DNA from 2 places in the Delftia sp. NA_296.1 genome. Region 2 is predicted to be linked to the other one. Evidence: predicted binding sites of a transcription regulator. Region 2 holds the regulator's gene; the other holds the start of a gene.
What was found. The regulator NrdR, encoded in region 2, represses ribonucleotide reductase genes. The targets are predictions, from matches to a motif close to CACNANATNTNGTG.

Region 1 (6,638 bases), on a different contig from region 2:
GAGCAACTGCAGACCCAGCGCTTCGACGTGGTCATCACCGACATGCGCCTGCCCGACGGCATGGGCATGGAGCTGCTGCAGGACCTGCGCAGCCAGCAGCGGCGCGAGCGCTGCGTGGTCATGACGGCCTACGGCTCCGCCGAGAACGCCGTGGAGGCCCTGCGCTCAGGCGCCTTCGACTACCTGACCAAGCCCGTGGACCTCAAGCAGTTCCGCCTGGTCGTGGCCTCGGCCGCCCAGGGCGTGGGCGGTGTGCCGGCCCCGGGCGTGATGCCGGCGCGCAGCCCTTCGGCCTCTCCCGCCGCCAGCCCGGTGCTCAACGGCAGCGGCGCACTGGACGCCATGGTCGGCGAGTCACCCGCCATGCAGGCCGTCAAGCAGCGCATTGCCAAGGTGGCCCGCGGCATGGCGCCGGTGCTGGTGCATGGCGAGTCGGGCACGGGCAAGGAGCTGGTGGCCCGCGCGCTGCATGCCTGCAGCCAGCGTGCCCATGGCCCCATGGTGGCCGTGAACTGCGGCGCCATTCCCGAAAACCTGCTGGAGGCCGAGTTCTTCGGCGCGCGCAAGGGCTCCTATACCGGCGCCACCCAGGACCGCGACGGCTACTTCCAGGCTGCGCGCGGCGGCACCTTGTTTCTGGACGAGATCGGCGACCTGCCCCTGGCCATGCAGGCCAAGCTGCTGCGCGCCATCCAGGAGCGCCGCGTGCGCCCCCTGGGCTCCGCACAGGAGGAAGCGGCCGATGTACGCATCGTCAGCGCCACCCACCGCGACCTGGCTGCCGATGTGCAGCAGGGGCGCTTCCGGCAGGACCTGTACTACCGCCTCAATGTCATTGAGGTACTGCTGCCCCCGCTGCGCGAACGCCGCGAAGACCTGCCTGCCCTGTGCCGCGCCCTGCTGGCACGGCTGTCGCAGGAATCCGGCCTGCCCATGCCCGAGATCGACGAGCGTTCAGTGCAGCAGATCGCCCGCCTGCCCCTGCCCGGCAATGTGCGTGAACTGGAGAACCTGCTGCACCGCGCCATCACGCTGGGCGAGGACGGACCGCTGCGCATAGATCCCGAGATGCAGCTGCCCTGCGGCACGCCACCAGCCCCGCCCGCACCGCCTGCATCCGCCTCGCCCTCTCCTCCGCTCTCGCCTTCGCGCCCCCTGCCGCAAGGCAGCCCGCTATCGCCAGAGCCAGCCGATGCCGACCTGCCCCGCGACCTGCAGGCCTGGCTGGACGAGCGCGAGCGCGGCATCCTGGTGCAGGCGCTGCAGGAAAACGGTTTCAACCGCACGGCCACGGCCGCACGGCTGGGGCTGAGCCTGCGCCAGATCCGCTACCGCATCGACCGGCTGAACATCGCCCTGCCCGGCGATGCCAGCGCGGAGACGGACGGAGGCGGCCATGGCGAGTCCTGATCCACAGGCGCAAGCCACCCAGGCCCCGGCCTGGACCTGGCAAGGCGGCTGGCTGCAGCAGGCCCGCCACCTGCCCTCGCCCAACTTTGGCGAGCGCCCGGCCCAGGCGCTGGTCGATCTGGTCGTCGTGCACTCCATCAGCCTGCCCCCGGGCGAGTACGGCACGGGTGCGGTCCAGCAACTGTTCACCAACCAGCTCGACTGGGACGCCCATCCTTACTACCAGGGGATACGCGGCCTGGAGGTGTCAGCGCATTTCTTCATCACGCGCCAGGGCGAGGTCTGGCAGTTTGTGGACTGCGATGCGCGCGCCTGGCATGCAGGCGCTTCCCGCTGGCGGGGCCGCGACCGCTGCAACGACGACTCCATCGGCATAGAACTCGAAGGCCTGGAGGGCCTGCGCTTCGAACAGGCCCAGTACGCGGCGCTCGATGCCCTGTGCAACGCCATCGCGGCGCGCTACCCCGTGGCCCATCTCGCAGGCCATGAGCACATCGCGCCGGGCCGCAAATGCGATCCGGGCGCTGGCTTCGACTGGCACCGGCTGCGCGGGCTGCTGGCCCATCACCCTGCCACGGCGAACTGGCAGCTGCCGCCGGGCGCGGGCCAGCCCTCCACGTAAGCGCACACCCTCATCGCAGGCACCACCAGGTCTTGCGCAAAATCCCGCTTGTCCACAGGCAGAGGACAAAGGCTGTGTCAATCCAGAAAGCAACCGATGTGGCGCGCCAGGCGCACGCACCGGCTGCCTGATCATTTTTTACAAATTCACGCATGTGTCGCAGCCCCACTGTCCATGGGGCTTTCAGCGGTCCGACCGGCGCAAGGCCAAGGCTGCCGCGGCTTGCGGCGGACCATCGCCCGCAAGCCACCGCGCAGCGGGCCTTTGCTGCTATTGGCTTGTAGGTTGCGCACCCGTTTGGCGCAGCGCAAACAGCGGTTTTCCGGCTGTGAGTACCCCGTGTACATGAGACGGCGATACACTACAGGTAGTGCCCAGAAGCACGCTGGACACCATATCTAGTGTTCACAAGCTGTGCACACCCTGTGAAAACGGTGTGTACATCCGACCCCGATTCCATCTCCCAGCAAGCCTGCCCCAAGTGCAGGTCCGCGTCCGTTCTATCCACAAACACCCGTTGAGGAAACTCATGCAAGAAGCACTGAATTCTTTGGCTCCCGCTGCGCACGGTGATGCTGCCAATCCTTCCTCCGCCCATCACCTGTCCGTGCAGGACGGCTACCAGATCATCCGCCGCAGCGGCGATGTGGTGCCCTTCACGCCGCAAAAGATCGCCGTCGCGCTGACCAAGGCCTTCCTGGCCGTGCGCGGTGCCCAGGGCGCGGCCTCCGCCAGCGTGCGCGAGACCGTGGACGAGCTGACCCAGGCCGTGGTTCGCGCACTGCTGCGCTCGCGTCCGGGCGGCGGCACCTTCCATATTGAAGATGTGCAGGACCAGGTCGAACTGGGCCTGATGCGCGGCGGCCACCACGACGTGGCGCGCGCCTACGTGCTGTACCGCGACCGCCGCAACCAGGAACGTGCCGAGCAAAAGAAGGCCGCCGAGGCCGCAGCGGCTGCTGCCGCCGCACCGGCGCCCGTGCTGCATGTGACCGACAACGGCCAGCGCGTGCCGCTGGACCAGGCCCGCCTGCTGGCGCTGATCGAGGCGTCCTGCCGCAACCTCAACGCCGATATCCAGGCCGCCCCCATCGTCGCCGAGACGCTGCGCAACCTGTACGACGGCGTGCCGATCGAAGAAGTCTTCAAGGCCTCCATCCTGGCCGCTCGCACGCTGATCGAGAAAGACCCCGACTACACCTACGTCACCGCCCGCCTGCTGCTGCACACGATCGTGCGCGAGGTCATGGGCCGTGACGTGCACCCGGCCGACATCCAGGCGGCCTACGCAGAGTACTTCCCCGGCTTCATCCGCAAGGGCGTGGACAACGAGCTGCTCAACCCCGAGCTGCTGAACTACGACCTGCCCCGCCTGGCTGCCGCCATCAAGGCCGAGCGCGACGAGCAGTTCGACTACCTGGGCCTGCAGACCCTGTACGACCGCTACTTCCTGCACGTGCGCAAGACGCGCATCGAGCTGCCCCAGTCCTTCTTCATGCGCGTGGCCATGGGCCTGGCGCTGCAGGAAGAGGACCGCAATGCACGCGCCATCGAGTTCTACGAGCTGCTGTCGTCCTTCGACTTCATGAGCAGCACGCCCACGCTGTTCAACAGCGGCACGCTGCGCTCGCAGCTGTCTTCCTGCTACCTGACCACGGTGCCCGACGATCTGGACGGCATCTATGAGTCCATCAAGGAAAACGCCCTGCTGTCCAAGTTCGCCGGCGGCCTGGGCAACGACTGGACGCGCGTGCGCGCCCTGGGTTCGCGCATCAAGGGCACGAACGGCGAGTCGCAGGGCGTGGTGCCCTTCCTCAAGGTGGTCAACGACACGGCCGTGGCCGTGAACCAGGGCGGCAAGCGCAAGGGCGCCGTCTGCACCTACCTGGAGACCTGGCACCTGGACATCGAGGAATTCCTCGAACTGCGCAAGAACACCGGCGACGACCGCCGCCGCACGCACGACATGAACACGGCGAACTGGATTCCCGACCTGTTCATGAAGCGCGTCATGGAAAAGGGCCACTGGACCCTGTTCTCGCCCTCCGATGTCGGCGACCTGCACGACCTCTTCGGCGCCGCCTTCGAGCACGCCTACAAGGCCTACGAAACCAAGGCCGACAACGGCGAACTCAAGCTGTTCAAGCGCATCCCGGCCATGGACCTGTGGCGCAAGATGCTGTCCATGCTGTTCGAGACCGGCCACCCCTGGGTCACCTTCAAGGACCCCTGCAACGTGCGCTCGCCCCAGCAGCACGCCGGCGTGGTGCACTCGTCCAACCTGTGCACCGAGATCACGCTGAACACCAGCGACACCGAGACCGCCGTCTGCAACCTGGGCTCGGTCAACCTGGCGCGCCACATCGTCGATGGCGCCATCGACCACGGCAAGCTGCGCAAGACCATCACCACGGCCATGCGCATGCTGGACAACGTGATCGACATCAACTACTACGCCGTGCAGAAGGCCAAGGACTCCAACCTGCGCCACCGCCCGGTGGGCCTGGGCCTGATGGGCTTCCAGGATGCGCTCTATGAAATGCGCATCGCCTACGCCAGCGACGCGGCCGTGGAGTTCGCCGACCAGTCGATGGAAGCCATCTGCTACTACGCCTACTGGGCCTCCACCGAGCTGGCCAAGGAACGCGGCCAGTACTCCAGCTACAAGGGCTCGCTGTGGGACCAGGGCATCCTGCCGCTGGACACGCTGAACCTGCTGGAGAAGGCACGCGGCGGCTATGTGGAAGTGGACCGCTCCTCGCGCCTGGACTGGGATGCCCTGCGCGCCAAGATCGGCCAGCACGGCATGCGCAACTCCAACTGCGTGGCCATCGCGCCCACGGCGACCATCTCCAACATCGTCGGCGTCGATGCCTCCATCGAGCCCTCGTTCGGCAACCTGTCGGTCAAGTCCAACCTGTCCGGCGAGTTCACCGTCATCAACCAGTACCTGGTGCGTGACCTGAAGCGCCTGGGCCTGTGGGACGACGTGATGGTCATGGACCTCAAGCACTTCGACGGCTCGCTGCGCCCCATCGACCGCGTGCCCCAGGACGTCAAGAGCCTGTACGCCACCGCCTTCGAGGTCGAGCCCACCTGGCTGGTCGAGGCCGCTGCGCGCCGCCAGAAGTGGATCGACCAGGCCCAGAGCCTGAACATCTACATGGCCGGTGCATCGGGCAAGAAGCTGGACGACACCTACAAGCTGGCCTGGCTGCGCGGTCTGAAGACCACCTACTACCTGCGCACCACCAGCGCCACCAACATCGAGAAGTCCACGGTGCAAAGCCGCGTGCTCAACGCCGTGCCCTCGGCCGCCGCCGCACAGCCTGCCGCCGTGAACACCTCCAGCGCCCTGGAAGCCGCGGCAGCCGCCGCGCGCGCCCAGGCACCGGCGACGGACATCAAGTTCTGCGCCATCGACGATCCCGGCTGCGAAGCCTGCCAGTAAGCCGCGCAGCGCGGGGCCTCGCCACGGCGCAGGCCCCGCGCCCTGCCCGCCAGCCAGCGCCATGCGCAGGATCTTCGCCATGGACCTTGGGCCTGCTCAACACGCCAGGCCACCCATGGTCCTACATTGACCGGAGCAGAAAGAGAGGACTCTTTCGCACCGAATGAACTGAACATATGCCCCAGGGCATGCCGGAGAAATTTGCAATGCTGACCTTTGACGACGACGCCACCCTCTCGAACACGCCCAGCGGCGCGGAGGCTGCGCCGAGCACCACACACAAGCGCGTGAATGCCGCCGACAAGCGCATCATCAATGCCAAGACCGACGTCAATCAGCTGGTGCCGTTCAAGTACAAGTGGGCCTGGGAAAAGTACCTGGCCACCTGCGCCAACCACTGGATGCCGCAGGAAGTGAACATGAACCGCGACATCGCCCTGTGGAAGGACCCCAACGGCCTGACCGAGGACGAGCGCCGCATCATCAAGCGCAACCTGGGCTTCTTCGTGACGGCCGATTCTCTGGCCGCCAACAACATCGTGCTGGGCACCTACCGCCACATCACGGCGCCCGAGTGCCGCCAGTTCCTGCTGCGCCAGGCCTTCGAGGAAGCCATCCACACCCACGCCTACCAGTACATCGTGGAGTCGCTGGGCCTGGATGAGGGCGAGATCTTCAACGCCTATCTCGAAGTCCCCTCCATCCGCGACAAGGACGAATTCCTGATCCCCTTCATCGAAGCGATCATGGACCCCGCCTTCAAGACCGGCACCTTCGAAACCGACCAGACCCTGCTCAAGTCGCTGATCGTTTTCGCCTGCCTGATGGAGGGCCTGTTCTTCTACGTGGGCTTCACGCAGATCCTTGCGCTGGGCCGCCAGAACAAGATGACCGGCGCCGCCGAGCAGTACCAATACATCCTGCGCGACGAGTCCATGCACTGCAACTTCGGCATCGACCTGATCAACCAGCTCAAGCTCGAAAATCCACAGCTGTGGACACCCGAATTCAAGGAAGAAATCACGGCGCTTTTCGTCAAGGCCGTCGAGCTGGAATACCGCTACGCAGAGGACACCATGCCGCGCGGCGTGCTCGGAATGAACGCATCGATGTTCAAGGGCTACCTGCGCTACATCGCCAACCGCCGCGCCACGC
Region 2 (6,638 bases):
AAAGCCGGGGTCCGAGTAGCCGGGCATTCCTGTCTCCATGGTTGTCAAGGCAAGCGGGCATTGTGGGCTATATTTCCTGTCAGACACGGGCTTGCCGCAACCACGGCGACACAGACAAATTTGGAGATACGGCATGAAAGTAAGTGACATCCTGCGCGTCAAGGGCAACACCCTCTACACGGTGTCGCCGGACGAAAGCCTGGCCAGCGCGGTGCAGGTGATGTCGGAGCGCGATATCGGCTCCCTCGTGGTCATGGAGCATGGCGACGTGGTCGGCATGCTGACCTTCCGCGAAGTGATCCAGGGCTTCGTCAAGCACGGCGGGGTGGGCGAGACGCTGGTGCGCTCGGCCATGGACGACGCTCCCATGACCTGCACCATGGAAACCGACATGGACGAGGTGCGCCGCATGATGCTGGACCGCCACGCACGCTACATGCCGGTGATGGACAAGCGCATGCTCATGGGCGTGATCAGCCTGTACGACGTGGCCAAGGCCGTGGTGGACAGCCAGAACTTCGAGAACCGCATGCTCAAGGCCTACATCCGCGACTGGCCCGAGGGCGAGCGCCAGGGCGCGGACTGATCGTCGAGGCGATATCGACCTTTCGACCTTTCGACCGTTTCACTTTGAGCAGCAAGGCCTCCGAACGCAAAATGCGGCGGAGGCCTTTGTCTTTGCGCGCAGGGCGCAAAGCAGACAGTCGCGTGAACAGCGAATGGATGGGCTGCAGGACCTGTCAGTGCACGCGGCGGCGTTTGGGCTTGAGCAAGGCGCTGGGCGGCACGTCATAGGCCTGTCTGAAGACACGGCTGAAGTGCGAGAAGCTGGTGAAGCCGCAGGCCAGCGCCACATCGGTCACGCGCCGCGCATTGTCTGCCCGAAGCAGCAGGTGCGCCTGGGCCAGCCGTTCGTTCCAGAGCCAGCGGCTCGGGGTCAGGCCTTCGGTGGCAAACAGCCGCGCCAGGCTGCGCAGCGACATGCCCATGTCCTGGGCCACCTGCAAGGGCTTGAGCTCGGGGTCGTCGAGCCGGGCCCGCATGTACTGCTTGGCCTGGGCAAGCCTGTTGCGGGTTCTGAAATCGCCAGGGCTGGACGATGTCAGCAGCACATTCAGCAGCGAGGGGCGAAGGTCCTGCTCCTCGTCCTTGTGCTGAAGGCCTGGCGATGCCGGCGAAGTGCTGCCCGCAGGGTCGCTGTGATCCTGGCTTTGCGTTGAGTCGTAAGAGGCCTGCATTTCACGAACCTCCCGCAGTTTGCGGCTGGTGCCTGTGTGGTGATCCGCAGGCGGTTGAAAAAGGGTGGATTGCAATTTTAACTATGAATATTTGCAATCCGATAGCTATATTTGTTCTCGCCAGGCGATGGCTGCCTGCGCAATGCACCGCCGCCGCGGGCACGGCGCTTGCGGGCTACCCGGGCATAATCGTCGGCCTATGAGCGGCAACACCTTCGGCACCCTATTCACTGTCACCAACTTCGGCGAATCGCATGGCCCGGCCATAGGCTGCGTCATCGACGGCTGTCCGCCCGGCATGGCGCTGAACGAAGCGGATATCCAGCAAGAACTGGATCGCCGCCGTCCCGGCACCAGCAAGTTCGTGACCCAGCGCAACGAGCCCGATGCGGTGGAAATCCTCTCGGGCGTCTACGAAGGCCGCACCACGGGCACGCCGATCGCGCTGCTGATCCGCAATACCGACCAGCGCAGCAAGGACTACTCCAACATTGCGCAGAGCTTTCGTCCCGGCCATGCCGACTACGCCTACTTCCAGAAATACGGCATCCGTGATCCGCGCGGCGGCGGCCGTTCCTCGGCACGGCTGACGGCCCCCACGGTGGCCGCTGGTGCCGTGGCCAGGAAGTGGCTCAAGGAAAAGTTCGGCACCGAGTTCCGCGCCTGCATGACCCAGGTGGGCGAGCTGTCGCTGCCCTTCGAGAGCTGGGAGCATGTGCGCAACAACCCCTTCTTTGCGCCGGTGGCCGATGTGTCCCAATACGAGGAATACATGGATGCGCTGCGCAAGTCGGGCGACTCCTGCGGCGCGGCGCTGCGCGTGCAGGCCAGCGGCATGCCGGTGGGCCTGGGCCAGCCGCTGTATGACCGCCTCGATGCCGACGTCGCCTACGCCATGATGGGCCTGAACGCTGTCAAGGCCGTGGAGATCGGTGCCGGTTTCGACAGCGTGGTCCAGCGCGGCACCACGCACGGTGACTCGCTGAGTCCCGAAGGCTTTCGCAGCAACAACGCCGGTGGCATCGTCGGCGGCATCAGCACGGGCCAGGACCTGGAAGTGCGCATAGGCATCAAGCCCACCAGTTCCATCATCACGCCGCGCGAATCCATCGACGTGCAGGGCCAGAGCACCGAGGTCATCACCAAGGGTCGCCACGACCCCTGCGTCGGCATCCGCGCAGCGCCCATCGCCGAGGCGCTGCTGGCCCTGGTGGTGATGGACCATGCGCTGCGCCACCGCGCACAGTGCGGTGACGTGGATTCGGGCCTGGCTCCCATCCCTGCCGCCGCACCCTGAAAGCACTGCCAGGCCACCAAAGAAAAAGCCGCCCAAGGGCGGCTTTCTTGCGTCCTGCCGGCCTGATCAGCCGGGATTGCGCACCTCATCCATGACGTTCTTGAAATCGTCCACATCCTCGAAACTGCGGTAGACGCTGGCGTAGCGGATGTAGCCGACCTTGTCGAGCAGCTTGAGCTCGCGCATCACCATCTCGCCCAGGCGGCTGGAGAGCACTTCGCGCTCGCCCAGGTTGCGCAGCCGCTCCTCGATGCGCTCGATGGCGGCATCGATCTGCTCTGTGCTCACGGGGCGCTTGCGCAGCGCGATCTTGAACGAGCCCAGCAGCTTGGCGCGCTCGTACTCGATGCGCCGCCCGTCCTTCTTGACGATGGCGGGAAAGCTGACCTCGGGCCGCTCATAGGTGGTGAAGCGCTTGTCGCAGCCGCCGCACTGGCGGCGGCGGCGGATGAAGCCCCCATCCTCGGCCTCACGGGTCTCCACGACCTGGGTGTCCGGATGGCTGCAGAACGGGCACTTCATGGCAGGCCTCTATGCGTGCAACTCAGGCGCCGTAGACCGGGAAGCGGGCCGTCAGCTCGGCCACCTGGGCGCGCACGCGGGCCAGGTTGGCTTCGTCGGCGGGGTTCTCCAGCACGTCGGCCAGCAGGTTGGCTGTCAGGCGGGCTTCCTCTTCCTTGAAGCCGCGCGTGGTCATGGCGGGCGTGCCCACGCGGATGCCGCTGGTCACCATCGGCTTCTCGGGATCGTTGGGGATGGAGTTCTTGTTGATCGTCATGTGGGCGGCACCCAGCGCGGCTTCGGCCGCCTTGCCGGTGATGCCCTTGGCGCGCAGGTCCACCAGCATGACGTGGCTTTCCGTGCGGCCGGAGACGATGCGCAGACCGCGTGCCGTCAGCGTTTCCGCGACAACCTTGGCGTTCTTCACGACCTGTTCCTGGTAGGTCTTGAACTCGGGCGACAGCGCTTCCTTGAAGGCCACGGCCTTGCCGGCAATGACATGCATCAGCGGGCCGCCTTGCAGGCCGGGGAAGATGGCGCTGTTGATGGCCTTCTCGTGCTCGGCCTTCATCAGGATCACGCCGCCGCGCGGGCCGCGCAGGCTCTTGTGCGTGGTGGTGGTGACCACGTCGGCGTGGGGCACGGGGTTGGGGTACACGCCTGCGGCGATCAGACCGGCGTAGTGGGCCATGTCCACCCAGAAGATGGCGCCGACTTCCTTTGCGATCTTGGCGAAGCGCTCGAAGTCGATGGCCAGGGCGTAGGCCGATGCGCCGGCCACGATGATGCGGGGCTTGTGCTCGCGCGCCAGCGCTTCCATCTTGTCGTAGTCGATGGCTTCTTCGGCATTCAGGCCGTAGGAGACCACGTTGAACCACTTGCCCGACATGTTCAGCGGCATGCCGTGCGTCAGGTGACCGCCTTCGGCCAGGCTCATGCCCATGATGGTGTCGCCGGGCTTGGCAAAGGCCATCAGCACGGCCTGGTTGGCCTGGGAGCCGGAGTTGGGCTGCACGTTGGCGGCTTCGGCGCCGAACAGCTTCTTGACGCGGTCGATGGCGAGCTGCTCGACCACATCGACGTTCTCGCAGCCACCGTAGTAGCGCTTGCCCGGATAGCCTTCGGCGTACTTGTTGGTGAGCTGGGAGCCCTGGGCTTCCATGACGGCAGGCGAGCAATAGTTCTCGCTGGCGATCAGCTCGATATGTTCTTGTTGACGCAGGTTCTCGGCCTGGATGGCGGCAAAGACTTCGGCGTCGACCTTCTCGACGGTATTGGTGCGTTGAAACATGGCAGTCCTGTGAACTTGAAATTCCCTTGAGGCCAAGGGCTGCCCAGGCGAACGGCGGAACACTCCAGATCCCGCGTGCGCATGGAGGCTGGGCGGTACGCTCCCCGGTGGTTCACAGAAGGTGGTCCTTCTCGGGCCTTCTGCTGGTTTCCACGTCAGCGGCAGCGGTGCGTGAAGCGGCTGCGCCTATCGCCAGTTGCGTACCCCGCTAGTGTAGCTGAGCCGGTGGCGCCGAAGACCTGGCAGGGGCGTTGCAGAAGGCGTTTGCGTGGGCCATCTGCAGTTGGATCGGGCATGAAAAAAGCTGGCCTTGGCCAGCTGTGCATTCACTATGCCGGGAAGTCAGGCTACAGCGCCGGCTCCTGGGACTGAAGGGCCACCTGCTCGGAGCGGGCAGAGGTGTTGCTCGAGCTGACCGGCACGGCTGCAGGCGCAGCCGCTGCTGCCGGGCCCGAGGCCTCGGCCACGGGGGTGGCCGGCTTGGTGGAGGCAACCTGTACAGCCTGCCGGGGCTGATCTACCTTGGCGGTCATCAAAGGCACGGCACGCAGGCCGGCGGCCATGCGCAGGCGCTGGTGCTCGGCCAGCACCTTGGCGGCGTAGCCACCATCGGTGGGCAGGTTGGCCGCGCCCACGTAGTAGCGCAGGCCTCCTTCGATGGAGCCGGCGCGCTCGATGCATTCCTTGAGCACGCGCACGCCCACGCGCAGATTGCTGACCGGGTCGAAGGCAGCATTCTGGCCACCGAAGTTCTCATACTTGTCGGTATGCACCGTGGTCATCACCTGCATCAGGCCCTGCGCGCCGACAGCGCTTTGCGCAAACGGGTTGAAGCTGGATTCGATGGCCATGATGGCCAGGATCAGCGTCGGGTCCAGGCGGTTGACCTTGCCCAGGTCATAGGCCTCGCTGACCAGTGCCGCGATCGGCTCAGGCGCCACGCGGTACTTCTTGCTGAGCCAGAAGGCCACGGCTGCCTGCTCCTTGGGCAGGTTCTTGGGGTTGGTCGCCGTCGCCCGATCGCTGGCAGCGAGTTCGACGGGAACACCCAGCTCGGCCATCTGGCGAGCGGTCAGCCAGGAGCGCAGCTGGCTCTCTCCGGCATCGCGCAGGTCAGGACGGGCGAACAAGGTGATGGCCATGAAGGCCACAGCAAGGCCCAGCAGGGCGAAGCTGTTGTGGATGATGGCAAGAAAACCGTTGGCCACATCGATGGCGAACGTTCGCGCGGCGGCGAAAAATTTTCCTGACGCTGGCATAGCTTTTTCCTTTCTAGGGGCATCAACCCGAAACGGCCTTCGCCGAAGCGAAGGCCGGTGAGGCTGACACCCTGGATTGGGTGCTGCGGATCCGGGAGGCTGGCGCTTGGTGCGCCATTGCGTTGTAGGCCTGCGGGATCTGCTCAGTCGTGAGGCAGCAGAAACAAAAAACGCTCTATTCGAGCGCTGGCGGATTCTAGGAGTTCACCAAATACACGGTCAACACTATGAAATCAACTTTTTAGATCAATGAATAATAACAAACCATGGATGCAAACACAGTTTTGAGGTCTTGAAGAGCGGGTGGCGTGCTACCGATGTACGCCGCTTCCGCCGTTTTCAGAGTGCGTCATGAAATTGCAATGAAATGCAAAAGCACTGGCAGGCCGACCCTGCGTCCTTCTATATTGGAGGCGACTGCTCCTGCAGTCGTCTCGCCAAGGTGGAAGACAGGTAAAAGTGGTGTTCGATAGTGCGGACACCGTGGTTCAAGTCTTCTTCCGCGGCCTTCCTGGAAGCAATCTCTTGCTTCCAAGCAGCAAGGACCATCCTCTCCTTGACTGCGGAAAACGGTCGGGACTTGTGCCCGCCGTAAAGCCCGGAAGCCGGTTCACGGCTTCCGGGCTTTGTCGTTCAAGGATGGCCGCAACGTCAAGAAATGTGCCGTGGTGCGGGCCCAGCCGTTGCTGCCGCCCCAATTTCTGGTGCAATGCAGCCGTTGCCCTGTCCTGTGTCCCAGGATGAGGGCTGTACTAGTTACCAGAGCCCCATGCAATCTCTCTTCAAGCACCGCTGGCTGCGCAGGCTGGCCATCGCCCTTGTGGCGTTCCTTTTGCTGTGGCTGCTGCTGTGGGCGCTGGTGCCCGTTGTGGCCAAGAGTCAACTGGAAAAGCAGGCATCGGCCAAGCTGGGCCGTCAGGTCCGTGTGGGTGCAGTGGAGTTCCGGCCCTGGTCGCTGGAGCTGACCCTGCGGGACCTGAGCATTGCCAGGAGCCAGGCGGAAGGCGCGGCGCTGGAGTCCGTGCCGTCTTCATCTTCGTCCCCCCAGCTTC

Region 1: ACUTR7_RS14145 (ribonucleoside-diphosphate reductase subunit alpha) is a predicted target of NrdR. The motif match lies at 2,423-2,436, and genes of this name have one in related genera.

What each region holds. Positions count from the first base shown of each region.
Region 1 covers NZ_JBQZGF010000005.1:87,733-94,370, reverse strand. The annotation lists gene ACUTR7_RS14155 (sigma-54-dependent transcriptional regulator) at 1-1,410, shown strand, start outside; gene ampD (1,6-anhydro-N-acetylmuramyl-L-alanine amidase AmpD) at 1,397-2,032, shown strand; gene ACUTR7_RS14145 (ribonucleoside-diphosphate reductase subunit alpha) at 2,562-5,483, shown strand; gene ACUTR7_RS14140 (ribonucleotide-diphosphate reductase subunit beta) at 5,690-6,638, shown strand, end outside.
Region 2 covers NZ_JBQZGF010000004.1:226,323-232,960, reverse strand. The annotation lists gene ACUTR7_RS12035 (O-acetylhomoserine aminocarboxypropyltransferase) at 1-27, opposite strand, end outside; gene ACUTR7_RS12030 (CBS domain-containing protein) at 134-586, shown strand; gene ACUTR7_RS12025 (helix-turn-helix domain-containing protein) at 741-1,238, opposite strand; gene aroC (chorismate synthase) at 1,438-2,535, shown strand; gene nrdR (transcriptional regulator NrdR) at 2,602-3,057, opposite strand; gene glyA (serine hydroxymethyltransferase) at 3,080-4,327, opposite strand; ZMP/ZTP riboswitch at 4,362-4,537, opposite strand; gene ACUTR7_RS12005 (lytic transglycosylase domain-containing protein) at 4,675-5,586, opposite strand; gene ACUTR7_RS12000 (DUF748 domain-containing protein) at 6,356-6,638, shown strand, end outside.